DNA from 2 places in the Mesorhizobium sp. DCY119 genome. Region 1 is predicted to be linked to the other one. Evidence: riboswitches for the same ligand, from Rfam matches in the RefSeq annotation. Region 1 holds a riboswitch; the other holds the start of a gene.
What was found. A riboswitch is a leader RNA that binds a small molecule or an ion and turns the genes downstream of it on or off. The one in region 1 is predicted to bind S-adenosylmethionine.
Positions count from the first base shown of each region.

Region 2: linked by a shared signal. The riboswitch ahead of metA (homoserine O-succinyltransferase) and the one ahead of DZG07_RS21725 (O-succinylhomoserine sulfhydrylase) in region 1 are both predicted to bind S-adenosylmethionine.

Region 1 covers NZ_CP031834.1:4,441,657-4,447,302, reverse strand. Annotated here, with positions in the region: gene DZG07_RS21740 (Hsp33 family molecular chaperone) at 1-832, shown strand, start outside; gene apaG (Co2+/Mg2+ efflux protein ApaG) at 982-1,374, opposite strand; gene DZG07_RS21730 (CDP-alcohol phosphatidyltransferase family protein) at 1,515-2,120, shown strand; gene DZG07_RS21725 (O-succinylhomoserine sulfhydrylase) at 2,303-3,493, opposite strand; SAM riboswitch at 3,538-3,615, opposite strand; gene DZG07_RS21720 (2'-deoxycytidine 5'-triphosphate deaminase) at 3,692-4,786, shown strand; gene DZG07_RS21715 (HlyD family type I secretion periplasmic adaptor subunit) at 4,828-5,646, opposite strand, start outside.
Region 2 covers NZ_CP031834.1:1,210,330-1,215,975, forward strand. Annotated here, with positions in the region: gene DZG07_RS05910 (AI-2E family transporter) at 1-1,168, opposite strand, end outside; gene metA (homoserine O-succinyltransferase) at 1,569-2,489, opposite strand; SAM riboswitch at 2,546-2,624, opposite strand; gene hisC (histidinol-phosphate transaminase) at 2,744-3,856, shown strand; gene DZG07_RS05925 (prephenate/arogenate dehydrogenase family protein) at 3,861-4,799, shown strand; gene DZG07_RS05930 (DUF2125 domain-containing protein) at 4,812-5,646, opposite strand, start outside.

The sequences.
Region 1 (5,646 bases):
CCGGCTGCTGGCCGAGGCGGTGGTGGTCACCGTTCTGCTCGGCACCTCGCTGAAGTTCGAAGGCAAATTCATCCTGCAGACCCGCACCGACGGGCCTGTGGACATGCTTGTCGCCGATTTCACCACGCCGCATTCGCTGCGCGCCTATGCGCGTTTCGATGCCGAGAGGCTGCAGGCGCTGCTCGATGCCGGCGAAGACAAGCCCGAGACGCTGCTCGGCAGCGGCGTTCTGGCGCTGACCATCGACCAGGGCACGCATATGCAGCGCTACCAGGGCATCGTCCAGCTCGACGGCACGACGCTGGAAGAGGCTGCGAAAACCTATTTCCGCCAGTCGGAGCAGATCCCGACCGACGTGAAGCTGTCTGTCGGCAAGCTCGTGCTGCCGGCCGAAGGCGGCCGCCGCGAGCATTGGCGCGCCGGTGGGCTCTTGGCGCAGTTCCTGCCCAAGGCACCGGAGCGCCTGCGCATGCCTGATCTTCACGGCGGCGACGGCGACCCGGGTGCGGACGCGCAGGAAGTCACCGACAATGCCTGGCAGGAACTGCTGGCGCTGGTCGCGACCGTCGACCACACCGAACTGCTCGACCCGACGATCGGGGCCGAGCGGCTGCTCTATCGCCTGTTCAACGAGCACGGCGTGCGCGTCTTCGAGCCTATCGAAATACGCGACGAATGCTCCTGCTCGCGCGAAAAGATCCGCGGCATCCTCGACGGCTTTTCCGCCGAGGAGATCACCGACAGCGTCGAGGACGGCGTCATCCGCGTGAACTGCGAATTCTGCTCGAAGGCGTATGAGTTCGAGCCGGCGGAGTTTTCGACGGAGGCTTGAGGGCGGCGCCGCCCCTCACCCTTACCCTCTCCCCGTGAAGGACGGGGAGAGGGGGTCGTCAGCGTTGGAGCTTCATCCTTCTCCCCGTCGCTATACGGGGAGAAGTGCCGGCAGGCGGATGAGGGGTAGCGCAAACCTGCCCGGATAACCTAATTCACCGTCCGCTTCGTCCCCGGCAGATCCAGCGAAAACGCCGGTATATCCACGTCGAACATTTCGTCGCGCGCGTTGCGCATGGTGTAGCGGCCGACCATGATGCCGGATGGCGTGGTGAGCGGGCATCCGGACATGTATTGATAGCTGTCGCCGGGGTTCAATTCCGGCTGCTCGCCGACGACGCCTGCGCCGCGCACTTCCTCCACGCGCCCGAGACCGTCGGTGATGTGCCAATAGCGCGACAGAAGCTGCACGAACTCGTCCGACTGGTTGGCGATGGTCACGCGGTAGCCCCAGACAAAGCGGCTCTGCGCAGGGTCCGAGCGTTCCTCCAGATAGAAAGGCTCGACACTCACCTCGATGTCGCGCGTGATGGCGCTGTACATATGTCTGCTACTCCAACTCGAACAAGACTCCGCCGACATGGCCGGCAGGTCAACAACCCTAAGCGATAAACCGCGCGATTGTGATTTCCGCAAGGCGGCGTTTCGCGTCTATTGGGTAAATCGGAGGCGGAGATTCCAATATGCTGGATGGCTGGGCGCGCAAGCGCATCGATCCCGCGCTTGAGGCGATCGGCGGCAGGCTGGCGCAGGCTGGCGTCTCGGCCAATGCGGTGACGATCGCCGCCTTTGCCGTCGGTGTCGCCGCGGCGATAGCCATTGCCCAAGGCCATTTCCTGGCCGGCCTTGCCCTTCTGCTCGTCAGCCGCCTTGGCGACGGGCTCGACGGTGCGGTGGCGAGGGTGCGCGGGAAGACCGACCTCGGCGGCTATCTCGATATCGTGCTCGATTTTGCCTTCTACGGCGCGATCCCGCTCGGCTTCGTGCTGGCCGATCCAGCAGCGAATGCGGTTGCAGGCGCAGTGCTGCTCTTGTCGTTCTACGTCAACGGCTCCAGCTTCCTCGCCTACGCGATCATGGCCGAGAAGCGGAAATTGGAAGGCGAGGCGAGGGGAGAAAAGTCGCTGTTCTTCACCACCGGGCTGGCGGAAGCGACGGAGACGCTGGCCGTCTTCGTCGCCTTCTGCCTGTTTCCGGCGTGGTTTGCGGTCATCGCCTATGTCTTCGCGGCGGTGACGTTTTATACCGCCCTGTCGCGCGTTGTGCTGGCAGGGCGGGTGTTTCGTTAAGGCGCGCCTCTTGCCTCGCCCCGTTTAGGGGGAGAGGGAAGGCGAAGCCCGGCTTACCGGGCGGAGCAGGGTGAGGGGCAGCGCCGACGTTGATCGTTAGTGTTCGACGTTGGCACTGCCCCTCATCCGCCCTTCGGGCACCTTCTCCCCGTAAACGGGGAGAAGGAAAGATGGCGTCGACGTTACCCCGCCGCCTTCAGCGCCTTTTCGATATCCTCAAGCAGGTCATCGGCGTCTTCCAGCCCCAGCGAAATGCGCAGCGTGCCGTCGCCGATGCCGAGCTCAGCGCGCGCCTCGTCGGTCAGGTTCTTGTGCGTGGTCGTGGCCGGATGGGTGATCAGGCTCTTGGAATCGCCGAGATTGTTGGAGATCAGGATGATATCCAGCGCGTTCTCGAAGGCGAAGGCCGATTTCTTGCCGCCCTTCAAGTCGAGGCAGATCAGTGTCGAGCCACCCTTCATCTGCTTCTTGACGATGTCGGCCTGCGGATGGTCGGCGCGGCCCGGATAGATGACGCGCGAAACTTCCGGCCGGCCGGCGAGGAAATCGGCGACTTTCGAGGCGTTCTCGCTCTGCTGGCGCACGCGCAGTGGCAGCGTTTCCAGGCCTTTCAGCAGCGTCCAGGCGTTGAATGGCGACAGGCTCGGCCCGGTGTGGCGGAAATAGTCGTGCAAATTCTCGTCGATCCACTCCTTGTCGGAGAGGATGACGCCGCCGAGACAGCGGCCCTGGCCGTCAATGTGCTTGGTGGCCGAATAGACGACGATATGCGCGCCGAGTTCCAGCGGTTTCTGCAAGAGGGGCGTGGCGAAAACATTGTCGACCACCAGCTTTGCGCCGATCGAATTGGCAAGGGCTGCGACCGCTGCGATGTCGACCACTTCCAGCGTCGGGTTGGTCGGGCTTTCCAGGAAGAACAGCTTGGTGTTGGGCTGGACCGCCTTTTCCCAGTTCTCGATCTGGGTGCCGTCAACCAGCGTCGCCTCAATGCCGTATCGCGGCGCCAGCGTCTCGACCACCCAGCGGCAGGAGCCGAACAGCGCGCGCGCGGCAACGATATGATCGCCGGCCTTCAGGCTGCACAGCACCGCGGCGGTGACGGCGGCCATGCCCGACGCCAGTGCGCGCGCGTCTTCAGCGCCTTCAAGGGCGCACATGCGCTTTTCGAACATGTCGACAGTGGGATTGGCGTAGCGCGAATAGATGAAGCCGGGCTCTTCGCCCTTGAAACGGGCCTCGGCGGCTTCCGCCGTGTCGTAGACATAGCCCTGCGTCAGGTAGATTGCCTCGGCCGTCTCGCCGAAACCGGAGCGCAGAACGCCGGAATGAACGAGTTGCGTTGCGGGCTTCCAATTCTGCTTCTTGTTCGTCATAGCCTTGATCCAAACACAAAAAAACCGGCCGCGAAAAGTCGCATGCCGGTCCACAGACGGCCCTTTAGCGACTTGTTTAACGTGGCTGCAAGCCGACCGGCCAAATCACCACGGGATAACGGTCCTTTAGACCCCGTGCCTTCTTGCGTCAATGCCGGACATCGTTAAACCTCGCCCCTTCATCGCAGGAGTAGAAGTTTGCGGCAGTCGGGTATTCTTCCGGATCGGGACATCGCAGCGCTTTTCCAGTCGGGGGCGCTGGTTGCTGCGCGTCCGCTCGACAATGACCAGATCCAACCGGCCAGCCTCGATCTCAGGCTCGGCGAAAAGGCCTGGCGGGTGCGCGCCAGCTTCCTGCCGGGTCCAGGCCACAAGGTGAGCGAAAAGCTCGACCGGTTGCGCCTGCACGAGATCGACCTGACCGCCGGTGCTGTGCTGGAAACCGGCTGCGTCTACATCGTGCCGCTGCTGGAGCGCCTCGCTTTGCCGACGACGATCTCGGCCTCGGCAAACCCGAAAAGCTCGACGGGCCGGCTCGACATCTTCACCCGGGTCATGACCGACAACGGCCAGGAGTTCGACAAGATACCGGCCGGCTATTCCGGGCCGCTCTATCTCGAAGTCAGCCCGCGCACCTTTCCCATCATCGTGAGGACGGGTTCGCGCCTGTCGCAGATACGCTTCCGCACCGGCAATGCGCTGCTTTCGGAAGCGGAGCTGCAGGAGCTGCACCGCACCGAGACGCTGGTCGCTTCCGACACGCCTAACATCTCGGGCGGCGGCATTGCGCTTTCCATCGATCTCAACGGCGACAAGGATGGGCTGGTCGGCTATCGCGGCAAGCATCACACCGGGCTGGTGGACGTGGACAAGCGCGCCGCGCAGGACGCGCATGATTTCTGGGAGCCGCTCTACAAGCGCGGCGCGGGCGAACTGGTGCTCGACCCGGATGAATTCTACATCCTGGTCAGCCGCGAGGCCGTGCATGTGCCGCCTGGCCATGCCGCCGAGATGACGCCTTTCGATCCGCTGGTCGGCGAATTCCGCGTCCATTATGCCGGTTTCTTCGATCCCGGTTTCGGCCATTCGAAGGCCGGTGGCACCGGCAGCCGCGCCGTGCTGGAAGTGCGCAGCCACGAGGTGCCGTTCATCCTTGAACATGGGCAGATCGTAGGCCGCCTCGTCTATGAGCACATGCTGTCGCGGCCGCAGGCGCTCTACGGTACCGATCTCGGCTCGAACTATCAGGCGCAGGGCCTGAAGCTTTCGAAGCATTTTCGCACCGATAGCTGACGGCGCAGCCTGCGCATAACACGCAGCCACGCCATCAGGTATTATTCGCGAAACGCGTGCTGCAGCTGCTCGGTGAACGGCTTGGTCAGATAGGATAGCGCCGTGCGCATCCCGGTCTGGATGAAGGCCTCTACCGGCATGCCGGGCTTCAGCTGGATGCCTTCGAGCTTCTTGATCTCGCCATCGATCAGCGTGATTTCGATCGGGTAATAGACCTCGCCGGTGGCCTGATCGGTGGTCACGTCGGGCGCGATGGTGGTGACGTCACCCATCAATTCCGGGGTGACGCGCTGGCTGAGCGAGGTGAAGCGCAACCGCACTTCCTGACCGATATGGATGTTGTCGATGTCGCGCTGCCCGACCCGCGCCCTGACGATAAGCGCGTCGCTTTCGGGTATGATCAGCATCAACGGCTCGCCCGAGCCGATCACGCCGCCAACGGTGTAGACGTTCGACTCGTGGACATAGCCTGAAAGCGGGGCCGTGATATCGATCCGCTTCAGCTTGGCGATCGCCGCCGTGCGCTGCTCTTCGAGCGTCGCCAGCTTGGCGCGGACCTCGCCCAGCGTGGTCAGCGCCTCGCTGCGCCACTCCTCGTCTTCCTGGATGATGCGAAGCTTGGTTTCGCTGATCGTCCCGCGCAAGCGACCTATCTCGGCCTGGATCTGGCCCATGTCGCCATCCAGCATCGCGCCCTGCCGCTCCAGTGCCAGGATACGGCTTTGCTCGACAAGACCCTTGGCGCGCAGCGTTTGCAGCGATTCCAGCTCGCGGCCGAGAATTTCCACCTGCCGCTGCTTGGCGGCGAACTGGGACTCGAGGCCGGAAATCTGCCCGCCGATCTGCTCGACCTGCTCGGC
Region 2 (5,646 bases), 1.6 Mb from region 1:
GCAGAAGTTCGCCGGATATCTGTGTGACGTTTTCAGAAGGGCGTGTGTCCGCCTGCTCGACCTCGCGCAGCCATTCGCGCCAGATCGCAACCAGCAGCGCCATCAGCACCGGACCGATGAACAGGCCGAGGAAACCCATTGTCTTCACGCCGCCGATCAGGCCGAAGAAGGTCGGCAGGAAGGGCAGCTTGATCGGCCCGCCGACGAGTTTGGGCCGCAGCGTCTTGTCGACGATGAACAGCTCGATCGCGCCCCAGGCAAACAGGCTGATGCCGGCAATGGGCGAGCCGCGCGCCACCAGATAGGCCGAGACGAGCGTGAACGACAGCGGTGCGCCGCCCGGTATCAACGCCATGACGCCGGTCAGCACGCCGAGCGTCACCGGCGAGGGCACGCCGGCGATCCAGTAGGCGATGCCCAGCACCACGCCTTCGCCGATGGCGATCAGCGTCATGCCGGTCACCGTCGAGCTGATGGTTGCCGGCACCACGCCGGAAATCCGCTCCCAGCGCGTCGGCAATATGCGTTCGCCGAGCCGGCCGATCTGGGCTGCGAAACTCTCGCCGTCGCGATAGACGAAGAACAGCGCAATCAGCATGAAAAGCAACGTCAGAAGCAGGTTGAACGCCCCGCCGCCGGCGGCCAGAACGCCGCGATAGATGCTGCCGATATTGGCGCCACTGATGATCTGGATAAGTTCGCCAATCGCGCCGGGATGGCCGATATAGCGCGTCCATTGCTGGTCGAACCATTCGCCCGCGATGGGCAGGGCGACTATCCAGGCGGGTGTCGGCGCGCCGTGCTTGTTGGTCTCGACGGCCCAGCCGAACCATTCCCGCACCTCGTTGACGGTGTAGGTTCCGGCCAGCACGATCGGCACGACGAGGAAGGTGACGATGAACAGGATCGCCAGCGTGGCTGCGACTGTCCTGTTGCCGGAAACGGCGTCGAGAAGCCTGCGGTACAGCGGCCAACTCGCAAAGGCGATCACCAGCGCCGCCAGAACCGGCACCAGGAAACCGTTGAAGAAATAGATGCCGGCGGCGACGATCAGCACCAGCAGCCAGCGCGCTGCCGTCAGCGGCGGGATCAACGGAATGCGCGAGGGCGTGGAAAGGCCAAGCAGGCGTGGTTCCCGTCTGGACGTTCCGTATTCCGGGTCGCTCAAAAGCTTTTTCTCCTGCGGCAATGGCGCATCTTCATCTTCGTAACCCTTTTGGGTGGAGAGCACCAAGCGTTTTCGCGCGGGCGTCGGCATTTGCCAATCGCGCCTTGGCGATTCGCCGATGTCAGTGCGACCGTAGCCGGAGAATCGTACGGGGTTGTGACATGGCGGCGCTTTTGGGAATGGGTGCGTCCTTCGAGGCTCGCTGCGCTCGTACCTCAGGGGAGGGAGGGCAGCGATGAAGTGCGTCGGCGTATTCTCCCCCCTTGAGGGGGAGATGGCGCGCAGCGCCAGAGGGGGTCGGTTAAGGCAGCGCGCAGCGCAAAAGGAACGTCGAGCACTGCCGCAGCGACCCCGCCCGGCGGCTTTGCCGCCACCCTCCCCTCAAGGGGGAGGGAGAGGGCTACGCCCCTCCGACATCTTCCAGATTGAAAGACGTCGTCTGATAGACCTGGTTGATCCAGTTGCCGAAGAGCAGGTGGGCGTGCGAGCGCCAGCGGTTGAGCGGGGGGCGGGCAGGATCGTTGTCGGGGTAATAGCCGTGCGGGACGTCGATCGGCGTGCCGGCGGCGACGTCGCGGTCGTATTCGTCCTTGAGCGAGGTGGAATCGTATTCGATGTGGTTGAACATATAGAGCCGGTTGCCGGCCGTTTCAGCCAGCAGGCAGGGGCCGGTCGCGTCCGATTCCATCAGTAGGTCCAGGCCCGTGTCCGCTTTTATGTCGGCGCTGCGCACCTCCGTCCAGCGGGAAACGGGGATGGCGAAATCGTCCGAGAAGCCTGCAAGATAGGGCGAGGCTGGCGCATGGTTGCGATGGCGGAAGACGCCGAAGGCCTTCTTGTCGAGCGTGTATTTGGGAACCTGGTGGAAATGCCAGGCGGCGGCCATCGCTCCCCAGCAGATGAAGAAGGAGGAGTGGACGTTGGTCACCGTCCAATCGAGGATACGCTGGAGCTCGTTCCAGTAGGTGACATCCTCGAAGTCCAGCAGCTCTATCGGCGCGCCGGTGATGATGAAACCGTCGAACTTGCGGTGCCTGACTTCCTCCCAGGTCCGGTAGAAGGAAATCAGATGCTCCTCGGGCGTATTCTTCGCCACATGATTGCCGATGCGCACCAGCGTCAGCTCCACCTGAAGCGGCGAGGCGCCGATCAGCCGCGCGAACTGCGTTTCCGTGCGGATCTTGTTGGGCATCAGGTTGAGCAGGGCGATCTGCAGCGGACGGATGTCCTGGCGCAGCGCCGTGCGCTCGTCCATCACGGACACGCCTTCGCGTACAAGCACCTCACGGGCGGGGAGCTGATCGGGAATCTTGATCGGCATCGCACAAACTCCAAAACAAAAAAGACCGGCGGCGAAATCGCTACCGGTCCGAACGAATTGAGTCGTTATCGGTCCCTTTAGCGACTTATTTAACGTGGCTGCAAGCCGACCGGCCAAATCACCACGGAACGTGACAGTCTTTTACGACTGCGCCGGAGCGCCGTCAACGGGCAAGCTTTTTCTCGACAAGCGCACCGGCGACTTGTATTTCGCTTGCGTCTCGAAATTCCCCAAAAACCCGGACAATTCCCGCGATGACGAAAGCCAATGAGCCCAGCCGCCCCCAGCCGAAACCCGGCGTCATGGACATTGCGGCTTATATCCCCGGCAAGAGTGCTGCGCCGGCGGGGGTCACCAAGGTCTACAAGCTGTCGTCCAACGAGAACCCGCTCGGTGCATCGCCGGCAGCGATCGAAGCGGTGCGCGAGGTCGCGGGCAAGCTCGAATTCTATCCCGACGGCTCGGCTTCGAAGCTGCGCCAGGCGATTGCCGAGGCGCATGGCCTGAACCCGGCCAACATCGTCTGCTCCAACGGCTCCGACGAGATCATCGGCCTGCTTGCCCAGACCTATCTTCAGCCGGGTGACGAGGGCGTCTACACCGAGCACGGTTTTCTCGTCTACCAGAACTACATCAAGGCTGCCGGTGCTGTGCCGGTGGTGGCGAAGGAGACCGAGGAGCGCGCCGATGTCGACGCCATCCTCGCCGTTGTGACGCCGAAGACGAAGGTCGTGTTCCTCGCCAATCCAAACAATCCGACCGGCACCTACATCCCGTTCGAGGAGGTGCGCCGCCTGCACGCGGCCCTGCCCAAGAACGTGCTCCTGGTGCTCGATGCGGCCTACGCCGAATATGTGCGCCGCAACGATTACGAGGCGGGCGTTGAGCTCGTGGCCGGCGCGCAGAACGTCGTCATGACCCGCACTTTCTCAAAAATCCACGGCCTTGGTGGCGCGCGCATCGGCTGGGTCTATGCGCCTACGCACATCATCGAGGCGATGGAGCGCATGCGCGGGCCGTTCAACGTCAATGCCGTTGCCATCGCGGCCGGCGTGGCGGCGATGGGCGACCGCGCCCATGTCGAGCGCACGGTGGCGCATAACGAGAAGTGGCTCGGCTGGCTGAGCGAAGAGCTTTCCGGGCTCGGCCTGAGGGTCACGCCCAGCGTCGGCAATTTCGTGCTGATCCATTTCCCGGACGATGCCAGGCATTCGGCGGCAGCGGCGGACGATTATCTGAGTGCGCGGGGCTATATCCTGCGGCGCGTTGCCGGCTACGGTTTTCCCAACGCGCTGCGGATGACAGTCGGAACCGAAGACGCCAATCGCGGCGTAGTCGCCGCACTCACCGAATTCCTGAAAAGTTGAAGAAATGTCCGAACCCCTGTTTGAAAAGATAGCCCTTGTCGGCATCGGCCTCATCGGCTCGTCGCTGGCGCGCGTCATCCGCCGGGAGAGCCTTGCCGGCCACGTTTCCATCGCCACCCGCAGCCCTGAAACACTTGCCCGCGCCGAGGAACTGAAGCTCGGCGACAGCTACACCACCAGCGCCGCCGAGGCGGTGAAGGATGCCGATCTCGTCATCATCTCGGTGCCGGTCGGGTCTTCCGGCGCGGTCGCTGCCGAAATCGCACCCGCGCTGAAGGCCGGCGCCATCGTCACCGATGTCGGCTCGACCAAAGGCTCGGTGATTGCGCAGATGGCCCCGCATATGCCGGCCAATGTGCATTTCATCCCCGGCCACCCGCTGGCGGGCACGGAAAAATCTGGCCCCGATGCCGGCTTTGCCGACCTGTTCGAAAACCGCTGGTGCATCTTCACGCCGCTGCCGGGCACCGACCCGGAAGCGCTCGAAAAGCTGTCGGAGTTCTGGCGGCGCTGCGGCTCCAACATCGACACGATGGACCCCGAGCATCACGACATGGTGCTGGCGATCGTCTCGCATTTGCCGCACATCATCGCCTACAACATCGTCGGTACGGCGGACGATCTGGAGGCGGTCACCAAGTCGGAAGTCATCAAATATTCGGCGTCCGGTTTCCGCGACTTCACCCGTCTCGCCGCCTCGGACCCGACCATGTGGCGCGACGTGTGCCTGCACAACAAGGACGCGATCCTGGAAATGCTGGCGCGGTTCTCGGAAGACCTGGCGTCGCTGCAGCGGGCGATCCGCTGGGGCGATGGCGACAAGCTGTTCGATATGTTCACGCGCACCCGTGCCGTGCGCCGCTCGATCATCGAGGCCGGCCAGGAAATCGATGCGCCCGACTTCGGCCGCCAGGCGATCGAGCATCCAGCCAAAACGTCGTAAAGGCGCGCAGCGCTATTTCAGCGGCGGGACGTTCCCGAGCTTGATGAAGCCAAATGAAGCCCTGCCCTTGCTGATCTTCAGGGGCAAGGATGGCGCACTGCCGAGCATGGAAAGAGCTGCAAACCCCTGCTGAATCTGCTCGCTCTTTTCCGGGATCGCCTCGCTGAGCGCCATCGCCAGTCCCTGCGGGTCGCGGACGGTGAGCTTGAACTGCGCGTCCAGCAACCCGTCCTCGCCCACCGAGAAGGGTCCGCTCAGGGAGAGGCCGGCTGTTTCGCTGGTGGAGAGATCAAGCGAGCGGATCGTGCCGGACTGGCCGCGCAGCGACTGGGCCTTCTGGGCGATAAGCGTCACGCCGTTCTTGACGGTGAGGTCGGTGTCGCCGGAGAGCAGGGGCAGGGTTCTGCCCTCGACCAGCGAGGAATCCAGCGCCAATCCGGCGAAGCTGCCGGCGAGGTCGAGGTCCTGGCCGTTCGGGCGCACATGGCCTTCGAATGTATCGGCGGCGAGCAGAGGGGCACCGGCATCGGTAGCCGCCTTCAGCATCTTGCCCTCCACTGAAACGCGTTCCGGCAAAGGCTGCGCCAGACGCACGCTGGCGCGCAGATTGTCCCAGGTCAGCGCAAGCGGCTGGCTCTGAGGCACGTCGATGCGCGCCGGTCCGTCGATTTCAGCGATCAGGTGGGTCGGGTCGTAGATCTGCCCCGCCGAGCGGAAGTTGCCTGCCGAAACGCTGACGCCACGGCCGGCATCTTCGAAGGCGACGTGGTCGCAGAAAAGGCCGAGGCGGAACGGATAGCCGCGTGCGACCGGATTGGTGCATTCGGCAACCATGCCGTCGCGGTTC